4 regions of the Clostridiisalibacter paucivorans DSM 22131 genome follow, and region 3 is predicted to be linked to each of the others. Evidence: riboswitches for the same ligand, from Rfam matches in the RefSeq annotation. Region 3 holds a riboswitch; each other region holds the start of a gene.
The links. Region 3 has a riboswitch for cobalamin ahead of Q326_RS0100760 (class I SAM-dependent methyltransferase). Riboswitches for the same ligand answer to the same signal wherever they lie in the genome.
Positions count from the first base shown of each region.

Region 1: another riboswitch for cobalamin. It lies ahead of Q326_RS0106710 (hypothetical protein); the one in region 3 lies ahead of Q326_RS0100760 (class I SAM-dependent methyltransferase).
Region 2: another riboswitch for cobalamin. It lies ahead of Q326_RS0102825 (ribonucleoside triphosphate reductase); the one in region 3 lies ahead of Q326_RS0100760 (class I SAM-dependent methyltransferase).
Region 4: another riboswitch for cobalamin. It lies ahead of cobT (nicotinate-nucleotide--dimethylbenzimidazole phosphoribosyltransferase); the one in region 3 lies ahead of Q326_RS0100760 (class I SAM-dependent methyltransferase).

Region 1 is NZ_JHVL01000014.1:17,330-22,643, reverse strand. It holds gene Q326_RS0106720 (aminotransferase-like domain-containing protein) at 1-1,367, opposite strand, end outside; gene Q326_RS0106715 (LysE/ArgO family amino acid transporter) at 1,449-2,063, opposite strand; gene Q326_RS0106710 (hypothetical protein) at 2,280-2,600, opposite strand; cobalamin riboswitch at 2,759-2,945, opposite strand; gene Q326_RS0106700 (tryptophanase) at 3,298-4,680, opposite strand; gene Q326_RS0106695 (RidA family protein) at 4,755-5,135, opposite strand.
Region 2 is NZ_JHVL01000004.1:69,965-75,278, forward strand. It holds gene Q326_RS0102815 (RNA/DNA-binding domain-containing protein) at 1-84, opposite strand, end outside; gene Q326_RS0102820 (anaerobic ribonucleoside-triphosphate reductase activating protein) at 309-995, opposite strand; gene Q326_RS0102825 (ribonucleoside triphosphate reductase) at 1,012-3,099, opposite strand; cobalamin riboswitch at 3,210-3,399, opposite strand; gene Q326_RS0102830 (TRAP transporter large permease) at 3,474-4,733, opposite strand; gene Q326_RS0102835 (TRAP transporter small permease) at 4,733-5,227, opposite strand; gene Q326_RS0102840 (TRAP transporter substrate-binding protein) at 5,286-5,314, opposite strand, start outside.
Region 3 is NZ_JHVL01000001.1:162,866-168,179, reverse strand. It holds gene Q326_RS0100780 (hypothetical protein) at 1-238, shown strand, start outside; gene Q326_RS0100775 (flavodoxin domain-containing protein) at 259-801, shown strand; gene Q326_RS0100770 (sodium ion-translocating decarboxylase subunit beta) at 833-1,078, shown strand; gene Q326_RS0100765 (peroxiredoxin) at 1,355-2,020, shown strand; cobalamin riboswitch at 2,118-2,308, shown strand; gene Q326_RS0100760 (class I SAM-dependent methyltransferase) at 2,434-3,234, shown strand; gene Q326_RS0100755 (ABC transporter substrate-binding protein) at 3,236-4,798, shown strand; gene Q326_RS0100750 (ABC transporter permease) at 4,809-5,314, shown strand, end outside.
Region 4 is NZ_JHVL01000018.1:25,009-30,322, forward strand. It holds gene Q326_RS0107390 (methylated-DNA--[protein]-cysteine S-methyltransferase) at 1-229, shown strand, start outside; gene Q326_RS16970 (esterase/lipase family protein) at 430-1,725, shown strand; gene cobT (nicotinate-nucleotide--dimethylbenzimidazole phosphoribosyltransferase) at 1,752-2,798, opposite strand; cobalamin riboswitch at 2,898-3,086, opposite strand; gene Q326_RS0107405 (glutamate-5-semialdehyde dehydrogenase) at 3,096-4,349, opposite strand; gene proB (glutamate 5-kinase) at 4,365-5,156, opposite strand.

The DNA of each region.
Region 1 (5,314 bases), on a different contig from region 3:
ATCCTTAAATATTGATTATTGGAAAAACCATATATCTTTCCAGGATTTATCAACAAATTTTCTTTTAATGCTTCAGAAAACAAGTTGTTTATTGACACCTTTTTATTAAGTTTTGTCCATATATAAAATCCACCCTTTGGTTTTTGCCAAGTAGCTATATCTGAAAAATATTTGTCAAGGGCTTCAAGTGCTACTTTTCTTCTAATCCTCAACTCTTTCCTTACTTGATGTAAATATTCATCATATAACCCACTGTCAATCCAGTGTGCTAATGCCCATTGTGCCAGAGAACTAGATCCATAATCTGTCTGCATCTTTATGTCTCCCAGTCTTTCTATAACTGATTCTGGTCCCACTAACCACCCTATCCTCAATCCTGCCGACAATGACTTTGATATACTTCCCATATATAATACTATTCCTTTGCTGTCCATACTTTTTATAGCATTTGGAGGCTCTTTATCTAACCAAAGTTCTCTATATACATCATCTTCTATAATAGGCACCCTTTCACTTTCACACCTTTTTAATATCTCTTCCCGTCTCTTTTTTGTCATAGTTATTCCCGTTGGATTGTGAAATGTGGGTATTGTATATAGAAGTGCCATATTATTTCTATTTCTCGATACAACTTCATTGGGTATCGCACCTTGATTATCCATTGAAATTCCCTTTAAATTCATTCCAGCAGACTGAAAAACATGAAGAGACTTTAAATAAGATAAATTTTCTATAAATACCCTAGAACCAGGATGCAAAATGCCCAAAGATATTAATTGTAGAGCCTGTAAAGAACCAGAAACTATTAATATAGATTCTGGGGAAACATATATGCCATATCTCTTTAGATACTCACTCAATACTTTTCTCAAATACAATAGCCCTTTAGGCTCTTCATACCCCAGAGAATATATTTTCTTTGATATCTTCATTAACACCTCACTGAACATTTCCCGTGGAAATAGTTCTGGAGATAACTCTCCTGTCCCCAATCTAATTATATCACGGTGATACTCTAACTTATTTATTAGCTGAATAGTAGGCAAATTAGGCCTGTGAATACCTGCTTCTATATATTCATACCAATTTGGGGGTGGTGTAGAAGTCAATAATGACCAAGTATTATTAACAATAATAGTACCCCCACTACCTCTAGATTCTATTATTCCCTCTCCCTTTAACTCATCTAATGCCTCAATAATTGTGCTCCTGTTTACATCGAATAGTGTTGCTAACTGTCTTTGGGTTGGTAATTTAAATCCTACGTCCCACTCTCCATCAGATATTTTATCTTTAATATAATCTATTATTTGTCTGTAAACAGGTATATCTAAATCTCTATTTGGTTTCCAATTTATATTTGTCATTATATCACCTCTGAAGCGAAATACTGCTCAAACAATCTTTTAATTAGTATACAATAGTTTTTGCTCAATATAAGTCAAAATCTAAAAAAATGTACTTATAAAACTATAACCCAACTTCAAGCCATAATATATAATAATACTACCGCATACAATATTAATTACCTTTATCACTCTATCATTAAATTTATTCTTAAATATTGAAACTATAGTGGTTAATCCACTAAACCACAAAAATGATGCCAGACAAACCCCTAATATAAAAAGCCTTGAACCCTCTACAGGAAGAGAAGCTCTAAATCCTCCCAAAAGCAATGAGCCATCTATCAATGCTTGAGGATTGAGCCAAGTAACTGCAAAACATGTGGATGCTATCTGCAATAAAGACTTATTTGTATCGATTTCATTATTAGTCTCTGGTTTACTTTTTATAAGTATTATACCAATATATATAACTGCTAAACTTCCAACCAATAATACTATTGTTTTTAATAATTGAGACCTGTCCATCAATAAACCCATACCAAAAAAACATGCCAATGCCAAGGAAATATCAAATAAAATTACTATAAGTGCAACTTTATATGCCCTTACTTTTTCTTCACTAATTGCAGTATTTATTACATAAAGGTTCTGCATTCCTATTGGTGCCACATAGGCTAATCCCAACATAAATCCATGTGCTAAAAATCCAAACATTTTTACCCCCCTATTATAGTATTTACTGAAATATAAATCCCCTTTCTCATTTCTTACACATATTTATTATAATAATTAATCTAATAAATGTCTCCAACCAAAAACTATATATTTATACCAACCAAAATATTCTATAAAAATAAAGAATCCTTTCTGCTAATGCTTAACACATCAAAAGGATTCTTAATGAATGATATTAAAAATTTATGTAATTATTTAACTAACAAGCTTATAAGGTGCTTTAAAAATCTCTTTTCTCAACTTATTTACTTTGTTCAAGTCACAATACAGTTGAGTCTCTATGATTTCAGTGCCTAAATCATGATTAAATGCAGTATTGATAACACTCATTGAAAAAATATCACTTAATGTTATTGAACATATATCCATTTCTTCAGCATATTTTTTCTCAATTAACTCCAAGTCTTTATTTATTTGATCAATAATATCATCTATGAAATCTTTTCTTATATATTTTTCATATTGATACATCTTTAAATATAATATATTCAAACTTGCATAAAATTTTTTAATCACCATATATCCCTCCCTTTCCCATTTGACAAAATAAAAAAACCAGCCTATGTGCTAGTTATTTTCACTAAAAACAAAACCCTTTTTCATCAAAAGGGTATTATAGTCAAATTGAAAAATTACTTCAATTTTTATAACACCTTCCCATCCTCGTGGAAATAACAGCGCATCTACTATTGGCAGGTCTCCTGACTTAAGTATAAACATAAAACTTCCCTTCCCATGCATCAGCACAGTGGCAATGAAGCTTTATTAACTTTAACAGTGGCGGGACCGTGTTGGATTTTCACCAACTTCCCTTTTAATTGATGTAATTACATACATCAAACCAATAGTCATAGTATTTAGTTTTTTATTAGTATAAATCAAGTATAGCACTGCCATCATAGTATGTCAACAAATTCAATCTAAAGGATAGTGTGAAGTTGCTGTAGGTTTTTATAAAATAGAGATTTCCCACATCTAGAGGAACTCTTTTTTTATTTTTTGTAATTTTACCTACAATAATTTTACTCTAAGTTATATTCTCAGATTATTGCCAAATATATAGTTATAACCAAGGTGTAAAACAAAAAATGTTTCACAAAATTTATTGAAAAATAAAAAAGTTAGTAGTAAGTAATTTAATGATAAAATCCATAGAATTTCAACCATCAACTACTAACCACTAACTATACTTATATCTTTATTTAATTTTTCTTTACTTAATTGGCTTTAAACTTGCTTGAAAATGTCTAAGAATAGGTGGTTCCCATGTAATTCTATAGCCCTTCACTTCACTTGCCCTATCTTTAATTGCTATCAATGCATCAGCCATGACATCGATATGGGCCTGTGTATAAACCCTTCGTGGTATTGCTAATCGTGTAAACTCAAAATCAGCATGTAGCTGTTCCCCTGTATCGGGATCATTCCCCAGCATATAAGAACCTATATCACATGTACGGATACCTGCTTCCTTATACAGTTCAATGGCAAGGGCTTGCCCTGGAAACTCATAATATGGAATATGGGGGAACATAGCCTTTGCATCTACAAATACACCATGCCCTCCCACTGGTGATTGATATGTTATCCCAGCTTCATCAAGACGACTGGCTAAATACTCCATTTGACCAATGCGATACCTCAAATAATTTTCATCGATTCCTTCATAAAGTCCAATTGCTAAACTTTCAAGTTCACGACCTGAAAGACCACCATAGGTGACAAAACCCTCAAAGGAAATAGTGCGCCCCTTACAATCTTGGAACAATTTTTCATCATCTTTAATTCCAACTAATCCTCCCATATTTACAATGGCATCTTTCTTAGCACTCATAGTAAACATATCTGCATAACCAAATATTTCCTTTATGATTTCTTTGACAGATTTATCTTCATATCCTTTTTCCCTTTGCTTGATAAAATAGACATTTTCTGCATAACGAGCAGCATCAATACATAACTTTATACCATGTTTTTTACAGATTTTAGATGTTTCTTTCATATTTTTTATAGATACTGGCTGACCACCAGCAGAATTATTTGTTATTGTCATAATAACAACAGCAATCTTATCTGCACCGTATTTCTTAATCAAAGATTCTAATTTCTCTACATCCATATTTCCTTTAAATGGTACCCTTTTAGATGGATCTCCAGCTTCAGGAACAACACAATCAATAGCCCTTCCCCCTGCTAATTCTACATGGGCCCTTGTTGTATCAAAATGCATGTTTGAAATAGAGTACTGACCCTCTTTCATCAATAGACCAAAAAGGACCTTTTCTGCTGCACGACCTTGGTGTACTGGTTGTATATATTTATAGCCAAAGATATCTTGAGCTGCGTCTATAAGCTTATAATAGCTTGATCCCCCTGCATATGCTTCATCGCCTCTCATAACACCAGCCCATTGCTCTTGACTCATAGCATTTGTTCCGCTATCTGTCAATAAGTCAATATATACATCCTCCCCCTTGAGATTAAATGTATTATACTTTGCCTCGGCAATCTTCTGTTCCCTTTCCTCACGACTGAGCATTTTTATAGTCTCTACCATTTTGATTCTAAATGGTTCCGGTACATATTTTGCTACCACAACAAAACCCCTCCCCTTTTATTGATATTTCTCCAATCAAAATACAACTTGCCTAACAAGTCCCCCTTTATTTACTATTTTACTGCAATAGCTTCTATCTCTACCAATGCATCTTTAGGTAATCTTGCCACTTCTATAGCTGATCGCGCTGGATAATTACCATCTCCAAATACACTGCCATATACCTCATTCATATCGCTAAAATTATTCATATCACTTAGAAAAACCGTTGTCTTTAGTACTTTGTCTAGACCTGATCCTTGAGATTTTAATATTTGTTTTAAATTTTCAAGGGATTGATTAGTTTGCTCCTTAATTCCCCCAGCTACAAATGCTCCTGTATTAGGATTAATAGGTAACTGTCCCGAAACAAATATCAGTCCATCTACTATAGTACCTTGAGAATATGGTCCTATAGCAGCAGGTGCCTTTTTTGTATCAATAATTTTTTTCATATACTTCCCTCCTCGAATATAATTTTATCATTGTTATAATATTCAGTCAATTGTTTATAATAATTTTTTATTATTCCATCATCATCTTTTGTTATTTTTAGGTTGATTTACACCTCTTAAATACTAACATACCGTTATTTGAAACATTATTTATCATCATAATAAAAAATTATTATAAA
Region 2 (5,314 bases), on a different contig from region 3:
TGTTTCTAAGTCTAGCATCTCTTTATAATCCAATTTAGGTCCTTCCCCTTTGTTCAATAAAAGCTCTAATTTGCTTAAATCCAAATTAAATCCCCCTCATATCCATATGTTTTTTATCAAATCCTACTAACATAGCTAATACTAGTTTCTTTATCTGGCTTTATGAAAACATTTTATATAATTATACACCTTTTATTTCTTTTATATGCCCTTTATAATTATTACATTTCATTTACCTATATTATACCCTCTATTTATTAAAGAAATTATATAAAAAAGACCTCGAACAAAGTCAAGGCCTTTTTTTATCACTTTCTAATTATAATTTCATCACAATATTCTCCCATACTTCTTTTAACTTCGTTTATTATATTATCTTTAAATGGAGTTAAAACTCCCTTTCCTATTATAACAGAATCCCCATCTCTAAAATTTTGTATGGCATATCTCTTAGAACCACTTAACATCTTACCTATATCTATTAAATCCTGCTGAGTCAATAATTCATTACAAACAGTAGTCCTAAATTCATAATCTATATCACTATTTTTTATTATATCAATGCTTTTATATATGGGTTTTATATCTAAATCTACATTAACTACATCTTTATATTTATCTAACGGTGCCTTTATATCCATCGCTATATAATCTAAAAGCTCTTCATCTAAAAGTGTATTTAATAGTTCATAGTTGGTACCATTGGTATCTAATTTTACTAAAAAGCCCTTTTCTTTAATCTTTTTTATAAAACTATAAAGCCCTTGATGTAGTGTAGGTTCTCCTCCAGAAATACATAGAGCATTTATATATTTGTTTCTTTTTTCTAGATACGATATTATAAACTTTTCTGATATTTCTTCACCAGTATTGTATACTAAATGGGAATTATGACAATATGAACACCTAAAATTACATCCTGCTGTAAATACTACCGTAGAAATCTTATCTGGATAATCTATAAATGATGACTTCTGCATCCCTTTAAATATCAAATATCTCAACTCCCTATTACAAAGCTTTACTTATTTCAAATTCTAATCTATCTTTATATTCTTCTCTCTTTCCTTTATTCCAAGACTGTACAGGCCTGTGAAATCCTACAACTCTAGTCCACACTTCAGTTTCATTTCCACATTTAGGACATGTAAAATGCTCTCCTTTTATATATCCATGTTCACTACAAATACTATAAGTAGGAGTAACTGTAAAATATGGAATCCTACTATTTTCAAAAGCTTTTTTTATCAAATTTTTAGTAGCCTCAATACTGTGTATCTCTTCTCCAATAAATCCATGGAATACTGTTCCCCCTGTATATAATGTTTGTAATCTCTCTTGTAATTCTAATGCCTCAAAAACATCTTTAGTATGGTCCACTGGTAATTGGGTAGAATTAGTATAATATGGCTCATCATCTCCTTGCGTGACTATATTCGGATACATTCTTTTATCCATCCTAGCAAATCTATATGCAGCACCTTCAGCAGGTGATGCCTCTAAATTCCAAAGACTACCAGTCTCTTCTTGAAATATTTGTATTACTCTATTCATAAATTCCATTATATCTATAGCAAATTCTTGTCCTTCTTCACTAGTTATATCTTTGCTTAAAAAATTTAAGCAAGCTTCATTCATTCCATTTAATCCTATGGTACTAAAATGATTTTTAAAGTACTCACCATGGGCATCCTTTATCCCTTGAAGATAGTATTTAGAATATGGATACAACCCAACTTCCATATACCTTTCTAATACTTTTCTTTTGGATTCGCATATAGTCTTTGCCTTTTCCATAAGCATCTTTACTTTTCTTTTAAATTCTTCTTTAGTATTAGATAAATACCCTATTCTAGCCATATTTAATGTCACCACATTTATAGACCCTGTAAGAGGATTTGCTCCAAATAAGCCACCACCTCTTTTTCTCAATTCTCTATTATCTAATCTAAGTCTACAACACATGCTTCTAACATCTTCAGGCGAAAGATCACTATTTATAAAATTAGCAAAATATGGTGTCCCATATTTTCTAGTCATCTCCATTATTATATTTGATATTTCAGAATCCCAAGGAAAATCTCTAGTTATATTTATAGTGGGTATTGGAAAACTAAAGCATCTTCCAGCACCATCTCCCTCTATCATAACTTCACAGTATGCCCTATTGAACATATCCATCTCTTCTTGAAATTCCCCATATGTTTCCTCTTTTCTTTTTCCACCTATAATTACAGGTACATTTTTAAGCATTGGATGGGGAGCAATATCTAATGTTATATTTGTAAAAGGTGTTTGAAATCCTACTCTAGTAGGTATATTAAGATTAAATATAAATCCTTGAACCGCATCCTTAACCTCATTATATGAAAGCCCATCATATCTAATAAATGGAGCTACATATGTATCCAAAGAACTTATGGCCTGTGCTCCAGCCGCCTCTCCTTGAAGTGTATATAACCAATTCACTATTTGTCCCAACAATGACCTAAAGTGTTTAGCTGGTTTTGATTCTATCTTTCCATTAGCTCCTTTAAACCCATTTATTAAAAGTCCTTCTAAATCCCATCCACAACAATATGGAGCCAATAGGCCTAAATCATGTATATGTAGATCTCCATTTGTATGGGCATCCCTAAGTTTTTTTGTATATATCTTTTGCAACCAATACTTTTTTGTCACAGCTTCAACTATATGATTATTAAGTCCCTGTAAACTAAAACCCATATTGGCATTTTCTTTTATTCTCCAATCATCTAAAGAGACATAATCATCTACCATCCTTTCTCCATCCATCAAAAGATTTTCAACTTCTCTGATTTCTTCATGTCTATTCCTATAGAGTATATATGCTTTAGCTGTCCTCGCATGTCCCTCTTCTATAAGTACCTTTTCTACTATATCTTGAATATCTTCAACAGTAGGTACTCCAGCTCCAAAGGCTTCTTCAGATATTTGTACTACCATATTAGCCAAATCTCTAGCCTTTTTTCTATCACTACCTCCAACAGATTTAGCTGCTTTAAAAATAGCATTTTCTATTTTCAATGGATCAAAATCTACTATACTACCATCCCTTTTTTGTACTTTTTTAGCCATAAAATCTCCTCCAAATTATATAAAATAAAAAAAACCGGCAGAGTTCCGCCGGAATGTACCATTAAAATGGCCATAACAATCCCATATTAAATTAGCCTTCCCTCCGAAGAATCTTATCTCTTTTTTAGGCAGGTCTCCTGACTTAAGCATCATCCTACACTTTAACCTTCCCATGATAATACATAGTGGTATATAAAAGTTTCGTCAGCAATTACAGTAGCGGGGGCTGTAGAGGTTTTTCACCTCTTTCCCTTTTAATTTTTACTATTGTAAATCAAAACCTAAAAAAGCTTGTTATCTTTTTCTATAATTATAGCAAAAAAAATCTACAATAACAACATACTTAAATAACAATATTATAAAAATAGTGTTATTTACATTAACCCTGGAACAAGCATAGGAATATAAAGCAATAGTAGTAAAACCACTACTAATCCTATAAGATAAGGTATGATTGCCTTTGTTATTTCTTCTAGTGAAAGATTTGTTATTGATGAAGCTACATAAAGATTAATTGCTACTGGTGGAGTTATCATGCCTATTGCTAATCCAACAACCATAACTAATCCAAAGTGTACTAAACTTATATCTAGCTGATTTATTAATGGCAAAAATACAGGTGTTAATATTATAAGGGCTGATGCTGTCTCCATAAATACTCCAGTTATTAATATTATCATAGTTATTAGTAGCATTATAATATATCTATTGGTAGACAATGATAATACGCCATTAGCTATAATAGTAGGAATATTCCAATTAGCCAATATCCAACTCAATATAGATGAAGTAGCTATTATAAACATTATCACAGCCATAGTCATAGCTGATTTACAAATAATTCCATATAAATCCTTCAATTTCATATCTTTATATATAAATAAAGATACTATTAACGCGTAGTTCACTGCAATAACCGCTGCCTCCGATGGGGTGAAGAATCCTGAAAAAATACCTCCTAAAATTATCACAGGTGTCATAATTCCCCATATAGCATCTTTGAAAGTTCTAAATATATTTCTCGGTGAAAACTTAGCTCCTTTAGGATAATTTCTTTTATATGCTTGCACTATAGCAATTCCTATTAGCATTATTCCCATCATAACTCCAGGTATAAACCCATTTAAAAACAATTTAGCTACTGATTGATCGGATATTACTGCATATAATATCATAGGCACAGAAGGTGGTATCACTACTCCAATAGTTCCACTAGCTGCTATTAAAGCCGCTGAAGAAGCCTCATCATAACCCTTTTTCTTTAATTCGGGAACTAATGTTGTACCTACTGCAGCAGTAGTAGCAGCTCCTGAACCTGATATAGCAGCAAAAAACATACCTGCTAATACTGCCACTATAGAAAGTCCACCTTTTAAAAAACCAAATATTGCATCTGAAAATTCTACTAATTTTTCAGAAACTTTACCTTTTGCCAATAAATCACCTGCCAATATAAAAAAAGGTACAGCAATTAATGGAAAGCTATCAGTTCCAGCAAACATCCTCTGAGTAATTATTACCAAAGGCATACCTTGGTCTATCAATACTACCATAGAAGATAATGCTATAGCAATTGCAACTGGGATACCCAATAAAATTAATACAAAAAAAGATAAAAATAATATAATAGCCATTATCTAGCCACCTCCTCTAACCCAAATACTTCTTCTAATATAGCAGTAATACCATGTATGATCATTATTATAAATCCTATTGGTATAACTAAATATACCCATCTCATAGAAACTCTTAAAGCTGCTGAGACTTGATGCGCTTGCATGTTCATGTATCTAAATCCGAATAATACTGACACTATAAAAAATATAATAGAAAACAATATACTACATACAACAATAATTTTTCTGATGTTTTTAGGAAAACTATTAACTAAAAAGGTAACAGATATATGCATACCTCTCTTGTATGCCAATGTAGTTCCTAAAAATGTAGCCCATACAAGGAGATACCTGGCCAATTCTTCAGTCCATGTCAATGCATCAAAAAATACCCTGAAAATTATTTGAAGAGATATGGATATTATCATACCTATTATAATTAAAAATACTATCTTATTTACCAATCTATCCATCCCATTGCTTAATCTTTTAAAAAACAATAATAAATCCATAAACACACTCTCCTCACTTTTAATTAGAGCCCTGATCATCCAAGTCAGGGCTCTCCATTTATTGATTTAATTCTGATTGAATTCTTT
Region 3 (5,314 bases):
TATAGAATATTTTAACAATAACGATTATGAAGAATGGGCTAATGAGTGTATAAAAAAGCTGAGATTTTATACTGTAGTTTCAATAACTAATCTTATATTATTGAACTTTACACTTATGTTCAACATAACATATTTGCATATTTTAGTAGGTATTATATTTATTGTGTTGAGGATATATCTGATGGTGATGACCTATGGTTTTAGAAATACATTTGATAAAGATTTAAAAAAAGGATAAAAGATTTAAGGGGGATGTATATGAACAAAATTGCAATTATATATAAATCCAAATATGGTAGCACAAAAAAATATGCACAGTGGATAGCTAATGAATCCCATGGAGATCTGCTTGAGGTTTCAGAGGTTGAAATTAAAGATTTATTACTATATAATACAGTAATTTTTGGGGGCGGACTTTATGCCAGTGGGATTAATGGAGTATCTATTATAACTAAAAATTTTGAGAGACTGAAGGATAAAAATATCATTGTTTTTACAGTGGGTCTTGCATCTACAGACGATATAGATATCTTTAAGCCAATTATTGAAAAGAATTTCTCAAATGGAATGGCAGAAAGAATAAAGTTTTTTCACTTTCGGGGTGGAATTGATTATAAGAATCTAAGTTTTACCCATAAGGCTATGATGGCAATGCTTAAAAAAATAGTTTCTAAGAAAAAACCTGATGAAATGTCTAAAGATGATAAAGATATGTTAGAATCATATGGAAAGAAGGTTGATTTTACAAATATAGATGCAATAGAGCCATTGATTATGTATATTAAAGGCCTTAATAAATAAAAACGTGAAAGGTCTAAGGAGATAAGTATATATGAAAAAATTATTGAATATAAATAATTTTATAAAATGTCTATTATTCTTATTTTTGTGTATTATAATTGCCAATTTGATATCAACATATATGACTACTCGTGCTAGTGTAGACATAATAGGGGGAGCTGATGGTCCCACAGCTATATTTTTAACAACTAGTAATAATACGAATTTTATTGTAATATTAGTCTTAATATCTATAGCTATAGTATTTTTGTATAGATATATGAGACATAGGTTTTGAATTTAAGAAAGTATATAATGAGTCAGTAGGTAATAGTTAGTGGTTAGTAGTTGATGGTAGAAATCCTATGGATTTCATCATTAAACTACTTACTACTAACTATTTTTTTTAAAAAATAATTTTGATAAATATTATCAATAACACTTGACAAAGGAAAATAATTGAACTATAATTAAAAATGTAATCATTACAAATTAAGAATAATTACAAATTACATATGTCTAATATGAATTAGATTAAAATATATTATTTATAAAATATAAGGAGGAGATTTTTGTGGAAAAACAAAACAAATTACCATTATTAGGAGATGCATTTCCAGAAATGGAGGTCAATACTACCCATGGAGTAAAGAAATTACCAGAAGATTATAAAGGGAAATGGTTTGTATTATTTAGTCATCCAGGGGACTTTACTCCAGTTTGTACTACTGAATTTGTAAGCTTTGCTAAGAAAGCAGATGAATTCAAGAAATTAAATACAGAGCTTATAGGATTATCTGTAGACCAAGTATTTTCTCATATAAAATGGGTACAATGGATTAATGAAAAAACAGATGTAAAGGTACCATTCCCTGTTATAGCAGATGAATTGGGTAGAGTTTCTAATAAATTAGGTATGTTACATGAGAGCAAGGGAACTAATACTGTAAGGGCAGTATTTATAGTAGACGATAAAGGAATTTTAAGGCTTATGATGTATTATCCACAAGAGATAGGAAGAAGTGTAGACGAAGTTTTAAGAGCAGTAAAGGCATTACAGACATCGGATAATAATGGAGTAGCAGTACCTGAAAATTGGCCAAATAACCCATTGATAGGGGAAAAGGTAATAATACCTCCTGCTGGTACTGAAGAATTAGTAGAGGAAAGACTTAAAAAGGCAGAGTCTGGAGAGATAGAGTGTTTAGACTGGTGGTTCTGCTATAAGGATTTAAAATAAGTGATATAAAAACTAAGGGATATTTCATAGTGAAATATCCCTTTTCTAATTGCTCTTGACATACATATGCCCATAATATATTATTAATTTAACGATAAGTTAATAAATGGGTATAGGTTTAGATATTATTTTTAAGATATCTATGAAAAGGGAAGACAGGTGAGATGCCTGCACGGTCCCGCCGCTGTATTAGAGGAGTTTTTCCAAGTTATTACCACTGATCTTCGGGAAGGTATGGAAAAACTATGATTCTTAAGTCAGAAGACCTGCCTATATCATGTGCCAGGAACTCTACGGAAGATAGGGGGGTATGTTTTATTACGTTTTAATGATTTTTGAAATGTGAGACACCTCTTAACTGTTTTATTGAGGTGTCTTTTAGTTTTATTCTTATCTAAAAAGGAGTGGGTAAAGTGGATATAAAAACTTTTGATGATATGTGGCGAGAATCTTCAAATATGAATTTATCAGCTACTAAAGATGTATGGGATTTAAGGGCAAAGGAATTTAATGGCAAGGATAAAAATGCTAGAATGGATGAGGTAATAGAGTTCTTGTTATCTAAAAATATAGTCAATAAATCATCAGAGATATTAGATATAGGTTGTGGGCCTGGTAAATATAGCGTAGAATTTTCGAAAAAGTCAAAATATGTAACAGGTATAGATATATCTCCCAATATGATTAAGTATGCTAGAGAGAATGCAGAAAAATTAAATATAAGGAATATTTCCTTTGATGCAGTACCGTGGCAGCATATAGATTTAAATCAAAGGGCATGGAATAATAGATTTGACCTTGTATTTGCATCTATGTCTCCAGCAATAGATAGTAAGGATACTTTAGTAAAGATGAATGAAGCTAGTAAAGGATATTGTTTTTTAAGTGGTTTTGTGACTAGAGAGGACGAGGTAAGGGATACTATAAATAGATTATCCTCTAAAGGCAAATATATTAATAATTGGGGAATTAAGATGTACTGTGCATTTAATATATTATGGCAATTGGGTATATACCCTGAGATATATTATAGGGATGTGCAATGGGAAAATAAGAGGAGATTAGAAGATGCGATAAATGTGTATACTGTACATATTAAAGAAGAACCTCAGATAGTATATGACATAAAAAATTATTTAAATAGTATATCCAAAGATGGTATTATAGTAGAAAATACTAAAGCCAAAATAGGTTGGATGATATGGAGGGTGTAAAATGAAGAAAATATATAAACTAATGATTTTGACAATGGCATTTATGATGATTCTCTCGGGATGTGGCAATGGAGAAGTAACCAATGTAGATGGGAATAATAATGAAGAAGTAGTATTGAATCTTGAAGGGGGAGATTGGGGATATCCTAGTCCTTATGCCCATTATTCTAGGGGTCCTGGTGCATATAAGATGAGACTTATATTTGACAGTTTATTAGAGCGAGGAGAAGAAGGCTTTATACCTTGGCTTGCTGAAGACTGGAAAGTAAGTGAAGATGGAAAAACATACACCTTTAAATTGAGAGAAGGAGTTAAATGGCAGGATGGTCAGCCTATGACAGCAGAGGATGTAAAGTTTTCCTTTGAATACTACGCTGAATATCCACCAGTCTCAGATGAATTAAATATAAGTAAGGACAATTTTATAAACGAGATAAATGTAATAGATGAACACAATATTAGCATAAATGTAAATGAACCCAATGCAACTTTGTTGAATAGATTTGGAGCAGCAAGGATTATACCTAAACATATATGGAAAGATGTAGAAGACCCTAAAAAATTCAATGGTCCTGAGGCAGTTATAGGATGTGGACCGTATATACTTAAAGAATATAGCAAGGAGCAAGGTGCATATAAATTTGAAGCATTTAATGATTATTGGGGACCTAAACAGAAGGCAGATATAATTCAATTTGTGCCTGTGAGTGATACTATATTGGCCTTTGAAAAGAGAGATATAGATATAACAGAAGTTACACCTGATATATTAAATAAATATAAAAATGATTCCCAATATAAAGTTATAAATGACCCTGCATTTTGGGGATATAGAATTATGTTTAATATGGAAAAGAGATCCGAACTTAAAAACAAAAATTTAAGACAGGCTATGGCCTACGGTATAGATAAAGGTGAACTCATAGAAAAGGTTGCAAGGGGAGCTGCTAAGCCTGCCAGTGCAGGTTATTTGCCAGTAGATCATATCTGGTATAATAAAAATATTAAGCAATATGGGTTTGATTTAGATAAGTCTAAACAGCTATTAGAAAATAAAGAATACAAATTCACATTATTAACTGGTAATGATAATAAGGAAGTTAGAATTGGAGAACTAATCAAATTAAGTCTTGAAAAAGTGGGCATTGATTTAGAGATAAAGAGTATAGATAAAAAATCTAGAGATGCTGCAGTAAAAAATGGAGATTATGAAATGGTACTTATTGGCCATGGGGGTTGGGGAAATGATGCAGATATATTAAGGGAGCAATATGCCTATGGAAAAGATGATACAAAATCTACATTTATTGGAGGAATCCCAGGATATAATAATGATAAGATAAATGAATTATGCAAGTCACAATTATTGGAACTCAATTCAGATGATAGAAGAGATATAATTTATCAACTTCAAGAGGTCATAGCAGAGGAAGTTCCTCAAATACCACTGTACAATACTGCAACATATACTGTATTTAGGCCAGCAAAATATGATAATTGGAAGCATGTATTTAACCACCATGAAGTAACCCATAATAAAATATCTTATTTAGAAATGGAATGAGTTGGAAATAATGAAGATTTCAAAAAAGATTGTAGAGTATGCAATTACATTCTTAGTTATAATAACATTAAACTTTTTCATCCCCAGGTTAATGCCTGGGGACCCCTTTACCTTTCTCTCGTCTGAGGAAGGGAGCGTAAACTATACATATACACAGGAACAGATAGATATGTATAAGTCTTATTATAGATTAGACAAACCATTGAGAGAACAATATAAAAACTATATAGTAAATATGTTTAGAGGCAATATTGGATATAGCATTTATTATAATGACTTAGTGTTATCTATAATACTTAAGAGGGCCATATGGACATTGGGAATAGTGATTATATCCATAATAGCAAGTAGTTCTATTGGTACTGTTATAGGTGCCTTTTCTGCATGGAATAGAAAGGGTTGGATTGATAAAACCATATATTCCGTCATGATAATATTTTCCGAAATTCCAGCATTTCTAATAGCTGTGTTACTGCTGTTTATATTAGCAGCTAAAACTGGACTTTTTCCATTGTC
Region 4 (5,314 bases), on a different contig from region 3:
TTATGGATATATTGCTGAAAAAATAGGTAATTCTAAAGCTATGAGGGCAGTAGGGATGGCAAATGGCAAGAACCCCATACCTATAGTAATACCTTGTCATAGAGTTATAGGAAAGGATGGAAAACTTGTAGGATATAGTGGGGGACTGGAATACAAGATTGAACTTTTGGAATTAGAAGGCCATAAAATAAAATATAGTAGAAATGGGATAGCTTATATAGATGGATAGAAGTCTTTTCTTTTAACTATTATTAAAGAGTTAGTAGATAATAGTTAGTAGTAAGTAGTTCAATGATAAAATCTATAGGATTTTTTCATTAACTGCTAACCACTAACTAATAGATACTAACTTTTTTTATAAGTCTCTAAAAGTTTATGTTTTGCATATAGATAATATATACTTTATATTTTTTATTAGGATGTGATTTGATGGGTTATTATAAATATGTAAATAAACCATTAATTTTTATACCAGGTATATTAGGGTCATTGGGAGAAGATATTATACCTGGATATGGGAAATTTGATTTTGGGATTGCAGAATATATTTATAGGCCCTTTATAGAAGGGCTTATAAATATGGGGTATGAAGAGGAAAAGGATTTATATATATGTTTTTATGATTGGAGAAAAGAAAATAGGTATTCTGCAAAGCAATATTTACTGCCCATAATAGAAAAAGCCAAGGAAAGAACAGGAGTAGAAAATGTAGACTTGTTATGTCATAGTATGGGAGGCTTATTGGCTAGGGCATATATACAAAGTGAATTATATATGTATGATATAGATAAAATTATAATGATAGCGACTCCCAATGCAGGGTCTGCTAATGCATATTATTTTTGGGAAGGAGGACAGTTACCTGAAAGTACAGTGGGTGATAATCCATTTTTAAATATGTTGTGGAAAGGATTTGTTTGGTATTTAAAAGCATCGAAAAAAAAGGATGATATGTGTATATTGCACAGTGAATTTCCATCTGTAAAAGAGCTTTTACCATCAGAAGAATATGGAGATTATTTAATATTTAAAGGGGCTAGTACATTTGTGCCTATAAATAGTATGAAATGTAAAAATACATTTTTAAATATATTAAATAGATATAAAGATTTAAGCCATAGCTATGGAGTTTTAACAGATCTAATATGTGGTACAGACAAAAAAACTAATAAATATATACAAGTGAGTAAAAGTAACACCGAGGAGAAATGGTGGGATGGCCAGCCATATAATAATATAAATACTATTTTTGGAGATGGAACTGTGACCATAGAAAGTGCATGTAATATGTGTGGAAGAAAACATTTCTTGGAGAGTGATCATACAGATATATTATATGACAGTTTGCCTATTATTAGAGATATATTGAATAGACCAATTTCACCTTACGCTATTATGACTAATATGAAAAATAGAATATCTCCTTTATATAGCATAATAATAAAGAATGCAAAAAACATAAATATAAAATTAAATAATATAAATATGAATATATGTAATGGAAAAGGAGATATAGAAAGTGAGAAGATATTATTTAAAAAATTAAGCGAAAATGATTATTGGATAATGATAGAAGAAGGTAATATGGAATTTGTTGATATATTTATTGATTATATAGAAAATGAAAAAGGTACAATAGTTGTTTACAAAAAAGAGTTTGAAGGTGTAAAAAAGATATTGGAAAAAACTTCAATCAATTCTTATAAAACAGTATTGTACCACTAATTATAATATTTATGCCATAGTTTTTATTATAATGATATTCCTGCTTCTTCAAATGTTATCATTTCTTTATTCATGAAAGTAGATGACTCTATAATATTAAATGCTAAAACTGCACCAGAACCTTCTCCTAGTCTCATATTCATATGGAGCATAGGTTCTAGGCCCAATATTGTAGAGGCGGCATATCCACTTTTATCTGCAGATGCATGAGATGGGAAAAAGTATTTTAATGATTTAGGAGCTATTTTAGAAGCTATTATAGCAGAGACTGTAGCTATAGTACCATCTATGACTATAGGAACTCTATTTGCGGCACCTGCTAACATTACACCGGTCATACCTGCAATATCTAGTCCACCTACTTTATGGAGAACATCTATGGGATCTAATGGATCAGGATTATTTTTATCAATAGCTTTTTTTATGGCATTGATTTTGGTTGGCAGAGACTCTACAGGGAGATTGGCACCAACTCCTACAATTGTCTTGGGATCTAAGCTAGCCAATACAGATAAAACAGCTGTGCTAGCAGTGGTATTGGCTATCCCCATTTCTCCAGTAGCTAATAAATTTATTCCATTATCTATTTCTTGTTGAGCAATTTCTATCCCTACTTCTATTGCTTTTATGGCCTCGTCTCTAGTCATTGCAGGTCCTTTTGTCATATTGGCAGTACCATACCTTATTTTTTTATTGATAACTTTAGAGGAATCTATATCTCTTATAACACCAATATCTACAGGGATTACCTTAGTATTGTTTTGTTTAGCTAAAGCACATACGCCTGTCACTCCTCTAGCAAAGTTTAATGTCTGTATATAAGTCACTTCTTGGGGAGTAGATGCTACAGACTCTTCAAAAACACCATGATCTGCAGCCATAACTATTACAGCTTTATTATCTACTTTTGGATATAATTTACCTGTAATACCACAAAGCTGTATAAGGATATCTTCTAGTTTACCTAGACTTCCTATAGGTTTTATTAAATTATCTACCCTTTCTCTTGATTTTTTCATCATTTTTGAGTCTAAATCTTTAATATTATTGATAGTTTGATTTAAAAGTTCCATATTTTGACCTCCTCATTTTTTATAAGATATGTTTATAATAAAAAAAGTTCGTGGTGTTTTTGTATAACAAAAACACCACGAACTTTTCCATCATTCGTTAAAAACAAATAACTAAAGGCAGGTCTTCTGGCTCTGGGTCATAATTCTCTTATACCTTCCCATCTTATGAATAAGACAGTGGTTTTAACATAACAGAACTCACCATTACAGCGGTGGGACCGCTGGAGACTTTCACTCCATTCCCTTTTCACCTATAATATCATAGGCACCTATAGTTAAAATTTAATTTCACTTAAATTAAGTAGTTTGTCCTTCACCATATCCTATATATTTGATAGTAGTTAATTGATCTAATCCCATTGGTCCTCTGGTGTGAAGTTTTTGAGTGCTTATGCCTATTTCAGCACCAAATCCATATCTACTTCCATCTGTAAAACGAGTAGATGCATTTACATAGACAGCAGCGGCATCTATTTCTAATAAGAATTTTTGAGAATTAGTGTAGTTATCAGTTATTATAGCTTCTGAATGACCAGTACCATATTGATATATATGATCTATAGCTTGATCTATAGAATCTACCACTTTAACAGCTAGTATGAGATCTAAGTATTCTGTATTCCAATCTTTTTCATTGGCATCAATAACATCAGGAATTATAATTTTAGTTTTTTCACATCCCCGTATCTCTACATCTAAGTTAGTTAGAGAGTGATATATTTTAGGTAAAAAATCCTTTGCCACATCCTTATGAACCAAAAGAGTTTCCATAGTATTACAAACAGCAGGGCGTTGAGTTTTAGCATTTATAACTATTTTTTCTGCCATATCTAGATCTGCATAATTATCTATATATATATGACAGTTACCAACACCAGTTTGTATAACTGGAACTGTTGAATTATTTACCACATTTTGTATAAGTCCAGCGCCACCTCTAGGTATAAGAATATCAATATATTTGTTTAATTTCATCATTTCATTAACTGCTTCTCTGTCAGGGATTTCTAATAATTGAATACATCCCTCGGGAAGGCCTGAAGAAATAGCAGCATCAATTATAATATTAGATAGGGCTATATTGGAATTGATTGCTTCTGACCCACCACGTAAAATAACAACATTTCCTGACTTAAGACATAAGGCAGCAGCATCCACAGTGACATTTGGTCTAGCTTCATAAATCATACCAATAACCCCTAAAGGTACTTTGACTTGTCCTATTTTAAGGTTATTAGGTCTTTTCCACATAGATATTACTTCTCCTATGGGATCTTTAAGGTCGGCAATCTTTCGTAATCCATCAGATATGTCTTTAATTCTATCTTCTGTAAGAAGCAATCTGTCAATTAGAGATTTAGATAATCCTTTATGTCTACCAGCCTCTATGTCTTTGCTATTTGCTTCTAAAATGAAATCCATTTTTCTAATAAGTGCATCGGACATCTTTAAAAGGGCCTTATTTTTTGTATTGGTATCCATAGTGGCAAGTATTCTTGATGCCTTTTTAGCTTTCTTAGCCTTTTCTAATACATAATTTTTAATGTCCACAGAAACCCTCCTTCTTTATTTTAAAATCTTACAATCTGCGTCAAATAAAGTTCCTATTTCTTCGCCTTCTAATATAGAATTGATCACATTATAAATGGAACCGTTGGCAATTATCATAGAAGCACCAGCAGATGTAGCTATTTTTGCTGCATTGATTTTGGTAACCATACCACCTGTACCCAAAATACTACCAGGATTACCAGCCATAGCCTCTAATTGAGGAGTTATTCTATCTACATAGTGAATAAGGCAAGCCTCATCATACTCTTTAGGATTGCAGTCATATAGACCATCTATATCAGATAAAATTATTAGTAAATCAGCTCCAATCAATTTAGCTACTAATGCTGATAAAGTGTCGTTATCTCCTACTTTGATTTCATCTACAGCCACTGCATCATTTTCATTTACGATGGGAATAACATGCTTATCAATTAAGGTTAAGCATGTATTTCGAGCATTAAAAAAACGAGTTTGATGATCTATATCGTCCTTTGTCAGTAAGATTTGAGCTATAGTTTTACCATATTCTGAAAAGAGTTTTTCATACATATGCAAAAGTATCCCCTGTCCTACAGCTGCTATAGACTGTTTTTCAGGTATGGTTTTAGGTCTTTTTTTCAATCCTAATTTTCCCATTCCAGCACCTATGGCACCAGAACTGACCAGTACAATTTGTATATCTTGATTATGAATATTGACCAATTGGCGTACTATACTTTCCATACGATTTAAATCTAAAAGTCCTGTAGGATGTGTTATAGTAGAAGTTCCAACTTTTACTACTATTTTTTTTATATTTTTCAAATATTTTTTTCTAGAATTAGTCATAATAAATAACTGATTTTCAGCATTTCCCTCCATTTTATTAAAATATATTAATATTGTAATTTTAAAAGGATTATATCATAAATAAATCTTGTATTCAATTTCAATTAGTATTAAGGTATAATACAGTAGGATAT